Regions from separate parts of the Hydrogenophaga sp. GW101-3F08 genome, predicted to be linked through region 2. Evidence: predicted binding sites of a transcription regulator. Region 2 holds the regulator's gene; each other region holds the start of a gene.

Region 1 (3,271 bases), on a different contig from region 2:
GCCCCACCAAGGCCCAGCTGGAGGACGCGTTCATGCGGGCTGGCGCGGCGTCGGCCGCGTCGTTTCTCACCAACGGCACCCTGGTCTTCACGGTCCCCTCGGCCGGCCGGGCGCACCGGGTTTTCGCCGGTGCCTGCGAGCTGCTGCGCGAGACCTGCGGCCTGCGCGAGCCGGGCTACGTCCGCAGCGTCGAGCACCTGGCCCGGCTCGTCGCGCTCGATCCTTTCGCTGCGGTGGACCGGGACCAGGTCTACGCCTGCTGCGTGACCTTTCTGCACCCCGACAGCGCGGCCGCGCCCGCCCTGCCGCTGACGTCGCCGCGTGGCGACGTTCAGGTGCTGCACTGGACGGGCCCGGAGGCGCTGAGCCTCAGTTTCAGGCCGGGCCAATCGCCGGGAAGCCCCAACGCGTTTCTTGAAAAGCTGCTCGGCCTGCCGGCCACCACGCGCAACTGGAACACCGTGCAGCGCCTGGTGCGCAAACACGCCGGACCGACCGACCGCTGAACCCGGGGCCTGGGTCTCCCAGCCGGGGCGGGTGTCCCTGAAAGACGCTCGGCCGCTCAGGCCGCGCACGCGTCCTGCCAGAGCCGGTGCCGCTGGTGGGCCAGCACATGCCCGATGTCGGCCTCCAGGAGCCGTTGGCGCTCCAGGGTCAGGTAACCGTCGATCAGCATCAGTTGCACCAGCTCGAACAACACGGTCTGGTCGGTCCAGCTCTGGCGTTCCAGCCAGCGCATGCCATCCAGGATGTCGCGCAGGCCCTGCGGATGGCCCGAGGCGTCAACGTCGTCGATGTTCAGCAACGCGGCACGCACCACGTCAAAGAGCCGGGCGTGCGCGCCGCCACCGTCCGCCGCGGGCGAGCCTTTGAGCGCCTGCATGAGGGACTGCAATACACGGAGCAACCGGGCGTGCTGGTCCCAGATGTCGCGCATGGTTTGGAGCTGCATGGTGTTTCCTGTGGGTCATCTCTTGAAAAGACAACCAAAGGATCACATAAAAACCGCCCATCCGGCATTGATGCGCATCAGTTGGGCACTTTGGTGCTCACTTTCCTGGCCATGCCGTTCAAAAAATCACACCCGCCGATGGCCGGCGGGCCCGCCTCCCGCCTCTCAGCTCTCGCCCAGCCCCACCGGCGCGGGGGCCAACATCACGATGCGGGTGAACAGGCGGTCGAACTGCGGATCGCGCGGGATGCGGCCGTTCAGCGGGTCCTGGTTGGTCGCGAAGGCGGCGTTGAGCGCGTGCCAGTCGGCGTCGCTCAGGCTGCGTTCGGCTTCGGGCAGCACCACGGTTTCCTCCAGCCGCATGTGCTCCAGGTAAAACGCCACGTAGCGCGCCACCTCGTCCTCGAAGGCCTGGCGCCGCGTGTCGCCCAGGTACTCCCAGGCCATCAGCAGGTGCATGAGCGCGCGCACGTTCTGCTCGCCCTGCATGTGGTCGCGTTCGAGCTGGTCGATGGCGGCCATCACGTGCGGCGCCACACGGGCCACGCGGGGAAACAGCAGGTCCGACTCCTTGGGGTGGTGGTGCTTTTCCGGAAACTCGTCGATGTAGAACAACATGGCGCGCAGCACGTCGAAAAAGCGCTCGTGCTGGCCCCCTTTGCCTTCGGGGTCCGGACCGCGCTTGACCATCTGCGTGAGCGATTGCAGCATGGCCGCCAGCGTGGCGTGTTCGTCGCGGATGACGCGCAGGGCTTCGTGGTTCAAGACATGTCTCCTGATTCGCCGACCGATGGGTCGGTCATTGCGAGAGGCTGACTATCGCCGACGCGCGCCGGGTGGTCCTTGATGCACGTCAAGAGCGAATGCCAACCTGCCAACCAACCCCCGCATTGAAGCACGTCATTACAAAAAGAAACGTTTTCAGGGCGTTAAAAATGCCCGATTTCCCCGTGCATTTTTTGCCCCGCCGGGCCAAGGTCAACCCGGTAAACACCAGGCTCGGGCAGCCCAGCGCGGCCGGCGGACGTTGGCGCGGCGTGTGTCGCCACATCCAAACCCGACCGTGGCCTGAGGCCGAATGCGGCAACGCCCGGCCTCACTGCGGGCAAAAACCCCGTGGTGCCCCATTTCATGGGTCACGGCTCGACCAATACGGCCTTATCACTTCCGTCTTATATCTACCTTAAAATTCACGATCCGTTACAAAGTCGTTCTGAACCGAGCGGCCCTCCGTACCGACCACCCTGGCCCGTCAGCACGACGGGTTTTTTGCGCCTTGAACCGCCGAGTTCGCCTCGGTTGCGCCCCCATTGCCTGGCAACCCGCCCACGCCCGATCCATGAGTCTGATGAACTATGTCGAACTGTTGAGCCGGTTCGTGTTTGATCTGGCCGCGATGCTCGTCCTGATCTTCCTGATCTACTACCCCCGGTACAAGCACAAAGAAACCGCCATCTCCGCGGCACTCTTCAACATATTCATCTTCGCCGTGCTGGCGATTCTGTCGAACCTTGAATTCGGCATGGCCGCGGGTTTTGGTCTGTTTGCCATCCTGGCGCTCTTCACGCTGCGCTCGGAGCCGATCAGCAAGTCGGACATGGCTTACTTCTTCGGCAGCATCTCGATCGCCGTCATCTCGGCGATCGATGGCACCAGCCTGATGCTGACGGCCCTGCTCACCGCGGCCGTGCTGCTGGGCGTCTTCATCATCGACCACCCGGAAATCCTGAAATCGGTCAGCCAGATCGACGTGAAGCTGGACTCCATCCCCGAGAACTTCATGTCCAGGCCCGAGGAATTCAAGGCGCTGCTGTCGGAGCGCCTGGGTGTGGAGGTGCTGTCGTTTCGCATCCGCAGTGTGTGCTACGTGACCGAGGTCATCCAGGCCGAAGTGGACTACCGCCCCAAATGATCCCGATTGAAGACCGCCTCGCGTCGTTCAGCCGGATCGACCTCACCGAACTCAATCGGCGGGCCGCGCTGATGACCCGCAAGGACACCAAATACCTGCTGACCTCGTCGCAGGTCCTGGCGTTCCTGGAACGGGCCGGGGGCCATTTCGACGTCCTGGACATCGAAGGAAAAACCGCGTTCGACTACAACAGCGCCTACTTCGATTCGGACTCGCTGCACTGCTTTCGCGATCACAACCAGAACCGGCGCAAGCGCATCAAGGTGCGGTACCGCCACTACGAAGACACCCAGCAGTTCTTCATGGAAATCAAGCTCAAGGGCGCCGGGGGTGAAACCGCCAAACTGCGCCGCCCGATGGCGCCCGAGCATTTCCATGCGCATCAACTTCCTCCGGAGCTGGACGAC
Region 2 (3,271 bases):
GTTCAGGCTGCAGGTCATGAACGCGACCGAAAGCACGCAGCGCTACGTGATCAGCGTGTCGGGGTTGCAGGGCATCACCATCGCGTCGGAAGCCGAGATTGAAGTGTTGCCCACGGAAGTCCGGTCTGCGGTGCTGCGGGTGCAGGTGCCACCCGATACGGCACCCAGCGGGTCCCACCCGATCCACTTCGAGATCCGGTCCACAGGGGATGAGGCATCCCAGGTAACCGAAAAAGCAGCCTTTCTTATCCCGCGCTGAAATGCGGACGTCGCCCATCCACCGACCACTCTGGAGTCTTCAATGAATACCGCAACCCTCAAAAATCCGGACCCTAAGCCTTCTGTCTCCTGGTGGCGCGTTCCCCACATGTGGCTGGTGGTGGGGGGACCATTGCTGGTGGTGGTCGCGAGCATCATCACCGCCGTCATTGCGGTGAAGGGCGCCGATCCCGTGCTCGACAAGGAAGACTACGAGCGCAACCTCCAGGTCGCGCGGTCGCTGCAAGGGCAGGCCCGCATTGACGCGCTGATCCAGCTGCAGCCCGCCCACCAGGCGCGCAATCACGCGGCCTCACCGGTGGTTCCAACCGACGAATAGGTGTGTGATGATCAAAGCTTCGTGAGGCGCATCACGACAACCTCCGAGTCAGCGACAGAACCCAAGGAGACAAAACAATGTGGGCTCAGCGATGGATGTGGATTGCATGGCCGGCTTTTCTGGTGGCCGCCGTACTGGAGATGATCGTGTTTGCCATGGTCGATCCCAGTGATCTGCACTGGTTCGGGCAACCGCTGGAGATGTCCAGGCAGGCCGTCTATACGATGGCCTTCTTTGTTTTCTGGCTGGTGACCATGGTGTCGAGCTCACTCACAGCGCTCTTGTCCATGTCCCCGTTCGAGGTCAACCGTTGTCCCGTTCCGTTGGAGGAGCGACCTCGCGACTGTGCCAAGAACGGTTCGTGTTCCTGAAGCAGTTTGTTGCTCAAAAATCAAGCCCCGCCCGAGCAGTCTCGGCGGGGCTTGGTTTTTGGGGTATGCCGGATGCGGGCCAGAAGCCGCTGCCTGAGTTCAGCGACAGGACTGTGGGTTGACGATCTGTTTGAGCGCGTCGGTGTTCTTGATGTGAACGTAGCGTTGCTTGACCTCGATCGTGCCTTCCTCGACGAACTTCGAGAACGTGCGGCTCACCGTCTCAAGCTTCATGCCGAGGTAGCTCCCGATTTCTTCCCGGGTCATGCGAAGAATCAGCTCCGACTGCGAGAAGCCTCGGGCATGCAGGCGCTGTACCAGATTGAGCAGGAAGGCGGCCAGCCGCTCTTCCGCCCTCATGCTGCCCAACAACAACATGACGCTGTGATCGCGCACGATCTCACGGCTCATGATCTTGTGCACATGGTGCTGCAGGGTTGTGAACTCTCTCGACAGCTGCTCGACATCGTCAAACGGCATGACGCAGACCTCGGCGTCCTCCAGCGCAATCGCATCGCAGGAATGGTGGTCACTGACGATGCCGTCCAGACCAATGATTTCGCCTGTCATCTGGAAGCCCGTGACCTGGTCCCGGCCGTCAGCCGTGGTCACACAGGTCTTGAAGAAACCTGAACGAACCGCATACAACGAGGTGAATTTGTCACCGGTGTTGAACAGCGCCGCTCCGCGCTTGATCCTGCGTCGCGAAGAAATCACGCTGTCGAGCTTGTCCATCTCTTCGGAATTCAATCCCATGGGTAAGCACAACTCGCGCAGGTTGCAGCTTGAACAGGCGACTTTGATGCTATGAACGTCCATATTTTTCCCGGAATTGCAGCCCGAGCTTACCCCATGGTTCCGCAGCCTGTCGAGCGAGCATCGGTTTCCAGAGACGGGAACTCAGGGTCAACCCGAGTATGACGGGTGGGCTTGATCAAGATCAAGGGGCTCGCCCTGTGCATGATGCACAGTAAAGCTGAAGAACTGGAGAATTGTTTGTGAGTCATGCCATTTCCAACGAATTGCTCAAGCGATTCGACGTCCCCGGACCGCGTTACACCTCTTATCCGACCGCTGATCGTTTCGTTGAAGCCTTCACCGAGCAGGACTATGTCCAGGCGCTGGAGCAACGCCGGGCCGGGTCGATGGCGTTGCCCCTGTCTCTCTACGTGCACATCCCGTTCTGCGAGTCGGTTTGTTACTACTGCGCCTGCAACAAGGTCATCACCAAGCACCATGAGCGCGCCGCCGAGTATCTGCGCTACCTGTCGCGTGAAGTCGATCTTCAGGTCCAGCATTTCGGTCAGGGGCACAGTGTTTCACAGTTGCACCTCGGTGGCGGCACACCCACTTTCCTCTCGGACGCCGAACTCGAAGACCTCATGGCCATGATCCGGCGAAACTTCACACTGGTGCCAGGCGGCGAATACTCGATCGAGGTCGATCCCCGAACCGTCACCGACCAGCGCCTGCAGACCCTGGCCAGACTGGGTTTCAACCGCCTGAGCTTTGGCGTGCAGGACTTTGACCCCGCTGTGCAAAAGGCGGTCCACCGCGTACAGCCGGCCGAGCAGGTGTTCGCGCTGGTGGACACGGCGCGCAAGATCGGGTTTGAGTCGGTCAATGTCGATCTGATTTACGGCCTGCCTCTGCAGACGCCCGAGTCGTTCTCCCGCACGCTGGCGCAAGTCAATGCCCTGCGCCCGGATCGCATTGCGCTCTACGCCTATGCGCATCTGCCCTCGCGTTTCAAGCCTCAGCGACGCATCATCTCTGCGGAGCTTCCCAGCGGCGGTGACAAGCTGTCCATGCTGTCGGCCTCGCTCGATGCGCTGATGGGCGCTGGATACGTTTATGTTGGCATGGATCACTTTGCCTTGCCGACCGATGCGCTGGCCGTGGCCAAGCGGCAGGGGCGCTTGCACCGAAACTTCCAGGGTTACAGCACCCAGCCAGACTGTGACCTGATCGCGCTGGGTGTTTCGGCCATCGGTCGCATTGGTGCCACCTACAGCCAAAACGCCAAGACGCTGGAGGAGTATTACGACGCGCTCGATCAGGGGCGACTGCCGATCGTGCGCGGGTTGGCCTTGACCCGCGATGATCTGCTGCGCCGGTCGGTGATCATGTCCATCATGTGCCAGGGGCAGCTCCAGTACGAGTCGATCGAACTTGGACACCTGATCGATTTCAAGACGTACTTCGCGCGCGAACTGGAGGCGCTGGCCGGGTTGGCCGAACATGGGCTGGTCACCATCGACGACAGTGGTGTGCAGGTGACGGCCACGGGCTGGTTCTTGGT
Region 3 (3,271 bases), on a different contig from region 2:
GGCTCTGCTTGCCCAACTCCAGCAGGCGGTCCAGCGCGGCCAGCAGGCCGGCTTCGTCGCCCGCGTGCAGGTGGCCCAGGCGGGCGCAGTTGACCGTGACCACGCCCAGGCTGCCGGTCTGCTCGGCGCTGCCGAACAAGCCGTTGCCGCGCTTGAGCAGCTCGCGCAGATCGAGCTGCAGGCGGCAGCACATGGAGCGCACCATGTTCGGCTGCAGCTCCGAGTTGATGAAGTTCTGGAAGTACGGCAGGCCGTACTTGGCCGTCATGTCGAACAGGCGCCGCGCGTTCTCGCTCTCCCAGGGGAAGTCGGGCGTGATGTTGTAGGTGGGGATGGGGAAGGTGAAGACCCGGCCCTTGGCGTCGCCTTCGGTCATCACCTCGATGTAGGCGCGGTTGATCAGGTCCATCTCGGCCTGCAGATCGCCGTAGCAGAACGGCATCTCGCGGCCCGCGATCACCGGCACCTGCTCACGCAGGTCTTCGGGGCAGACCCAGTCAAAGGTGAGGTTGGTGAAGGGCGTCTGCGTGCCCCAGCGCGAGGGCACGTTGAGGTTGTAGATCAGCTCCTGGATGCACTGGCGCACGGCGGCGTAATCCATGCCGTCCTGGCGCACATAGGGCGCCATGTAGGTGTCAAAGGACGAGAAGGCCTGCGCGCCGGCCCACTCGTTCTGCAGCGTGCCCAGGAAGTTGACGATCTGCCCCACGGCCGAAGACATGTGTTTCGGCGGCCCCGACTCCACCTTGCCCGGCACGCCGTTGAGGCCCTCGTTGAGCAGGGTGCGCAGCGACCAGCCCGCGCAGTAGCCGCTGAGCATGTCGAGGTCGTGGATGTGGATGTCGCCCTCGCGGTGGGCTGCGCCGATCTCGGGCGTGTAGACGTGCGAGAGCCAGTAGTTGGCCGTGACCTTGCCGGCCACGTTGAGGATCAGGCCGCCCAGCGAGTAGCCCTGGTTGGCGTTGGCGTTGACGCGCCAGTCGGCGCGCGTGAGGTACTCGTTGATGGAACTTTCCACATCCACCAGCGTTTGTTTGTCAGCGCGCAGCGTGGCGTGCTGCTCGCGGTAGACGATGTAGGCGCGCGCCGTCTTGAAGTGGTTGGCCGCGATCAGCGTCTGCTCGACCACGTCCTGCACCTGTTCGATGTGCGGCGCCTCGCCGCGGAACCGGTGGATCAGCACCTTGACCACCTGCGCGCACAGCAGCGCGGCCTCCGGCTCGTCGAACTCGCCGCTGGCGGCCCCGGCGCGGGCCAGCGCCGCACCGATCTTGTGGGCATTGAACGGCTCGCGCTGACCACCTCGCTTGACCACCTCGCGGGGCAAACTGACCACCATGGCGTCCTCCATCGGGTTCTCCTCATTCGGGGTTAAAACACTACCTATGGTGTGCACGATACCCATGACACGCTATATGTAGTTTGATGTGCGACAAGAAATCGCACGCCCCGGAGGCCCGAAAACGCCCAAAGACCGGCTTGATGCGCATCAAGCCGGCGCCCTGGCCCCGGCCCTGCCGCCGGGGGAGGGAAAGCGCCTAGCGGCGCAGCCGGCAGGCGTCGCCGCTGGCCTGGCGGCGCACCTCCACGCAGTCCAGCTGCTGCGCGTAGCGCGCTTCCATCGCGCGCCAGATGAAGGTGCAGAGGTTTTCCAGCGTGGCCGGGCCGAGGTCGGCCACCTCGTCGAGGAAGCGGTGGTCCAGCGCCTGGCGCAGGGTCTCGATGTGGCCGCGCAGGTGGGCCAGATCGACCAGCATGCCGCTCTCCGGGTCGGGCTCGCCCGCCAGCGTGACCTCGGCGATGTAGGTGTGGCCGTGGATGCGCAGGCTGGGCTCGACATCGATCTTGCGGCGCAAGGTGTGGGCGGCCTCGAAATAAAAGCTCTGACTCAGTTCGTATCTCATCTCAATCCATCTCTATCAACTCAATTCACATGCCACGGCAGTTCCCACACCGCATGAAACCTGGGCGCGCCGGCCCCTCACCCCAACCCTCTCCCCAGCGGGGAGAGGGAGCCAAACCCGCGGCCGGAGGGCGTGCCTCGCCCAGGGCACCCGTGGAACTGGCTTTGCCAGGCCACAGGGTGCGCCCCCTCCGGGGGGACGCCGCGAAGCGGCGCAGGGGGGTCATCGGATCCCCAACACCTTGTGCGTCTGCACCGAGAGCCGCCAGCGCGGGTCGGCCAGGCACAGCGCGGTGGCCAGCTCGGTGTTGCGGCGCGCCAGCGGGCCGTCCATGGCCTGCAGGAAATGGTGGTCGAACGGCAGCTCGGCCAGCGCCGCCAGGTCCAACCCGTCCTGCGGCACCACCACCTTCAACTCCTGCCCGCGGGTGAGCAGCAGCGGAGCGCCGGCCTTGGGGCTCACGCACACCCAGTCCAGCCCGGCGGGTGGCGCGAGCGTGCCATTGGTTTCCACCGCGATGGTGAAGCCGCGCGCGTGCAGCGCGCCGGTCAGGGCCTCGTCCACCTGCAGCAGCGGCTCGCCCCCGGTCAGCACCACCAGGCCGGGGGCCGCGCCGGCGGGCCACTGCCCGGCGATGGTGTCGGCCAGGGCCTCGGCGGTGGTGAACTTGCCGCCCAGCGTGCCGTCGGTGCCCACGAAGTCGGTGTCGCAGAAGGTGCAGACCGCGCTGGCGCGATCGGCCTCGCGCCCGCTCCAGAGGTTGCAGCCGGCAAAGCGGCAGAACACCGCCGCGCGGCCGGCGTTGGCACCCTCGCCCTGCAGGGTGTAGAAGATTTCCTTGACGCTGTAGGTCATGGTGAGAGCCGGGTTGGCCGCGAAACAGGCGGCGCCCGGGGTTGTATCGAAGAGGCCGATATTGTCCGCCACCGGGGCCCACGGCCGGGCCGCTGTCGCGTGGGCGCTGACAAGCGGCCCGGCGCTCCACACAATGCCCGCATGGACTTTGAGCACAGCCCCCGGGCGCAGGCGCTCCAGCAGCAGCTGGAGAACTTCATGCAGCGTTACCTGCTGCCCCACAACGCGGCCTGGCACCAGGCGGTGCAACTGGGGCAATACCCGCCGCCGTTCCTGGACGACCTGAAGACCCTGGCGCGCGAAGAAGGCCTGTGGAACCTGTTCCTGCCCAGCCTGCGCGACGGCGAGCCCGGCACCCGCCTGGACAACCTGGACTACGCGCCGCTGGCCGAAACCATGGGCCGGCTGCACTGGGCGCCCGAGGTGTTCAACTGCAGTGCGCCCGACACCGGCAACATGGAGTTGTTGCACCGCTTCGCCACACCCGCGCAGCGCACGCGCTGGCTCACGCC

The links. The regulator FNR, encoded in region 2, switches genes on or off when oxygen is low (the NO sensors DNR and NnrR bind a similar motif). The targets are predictions, from matches to a motif close to TTGATNNNNATCAA.
Region 1: AC07YZ_RS19010 (hemerythrin domain-containing protein) is a predicted target of FNR. The motif match lies at 1,796-1,809, and genes of this name have one in related genera.
Region 3: AC07YZ_RS20845 (ribonucleoside triphosphate reductase) is a predicted target of FNR. The motif match lies at 1,480-1,493, and genes of this name have one in related genera.

The regions. Positions count from the first base shown of each region.
Region 1 is NZ_JBWKZP010000008.1:67,324-70,594, reverse strand. Features, by position in the region: gene AC07YZ_RS19020 (DUF1697 domain-containing protein) at 1-506, shown strand, start outside; gene AC07YZ_RS19015 (hypothetical protein) at 563-952, opposite strand; gene AC07YZ_RS19010 (hemerythrin domain-containing protein) at 1,118-1,717, opposite strand; gene AC07YZ_RS19005 (DUF4956 domain-containing protein) at 2,301-2,864, shown strand; gene AC07YZ_RS19000 (polyphosphate polymerase domain-containing protein) at 2,861-3,271, shown strand, end outside.
Region 2 is NZ_JBWKZP010000002.1:801,574-804,844, forward strand. Features, by position in the region: gene ccoG (cytochrome c oxidase accessory protein CcoG) at 1-259, shown strand, start outside; gene AC07YZ_RS09380 (nitrogen fixation protein FixH) at 302-598, shown strand; gene AC07YZ_RS09385 (hypothetical protein) at 676-969, shown strand; gene fnr (fumarate/nitrate reduction transcriptional regulator Fnr) at 1,069-1,788, opposite strand; gene hemN (oxygen-independent coproporphyrinogen III oxidase) at 1,968-3,271, shown strand, end outside.
Region 3 is NZ_JBWKZP010000009.1:209,497-212,767, reverse strand. Features, by position in the region: gene AC07YZ_RS20845 (ribonucleoside triphosphate reductase) at 1-1,351, opposite strand, end outside; gene AC07YZ_RS20840 (6-pyruvoyl trahydropterin synthase family protein) at 1,539-1,904, opposite strand; gene queE (7-carboxy-7-deazaguanine synthase) at 2,127-2,759, opposite strand; gene AC07YZ_RS20830 (acyl-CoA dehydrogenase family protein) at 2,901-3,271, shown strand, end outside.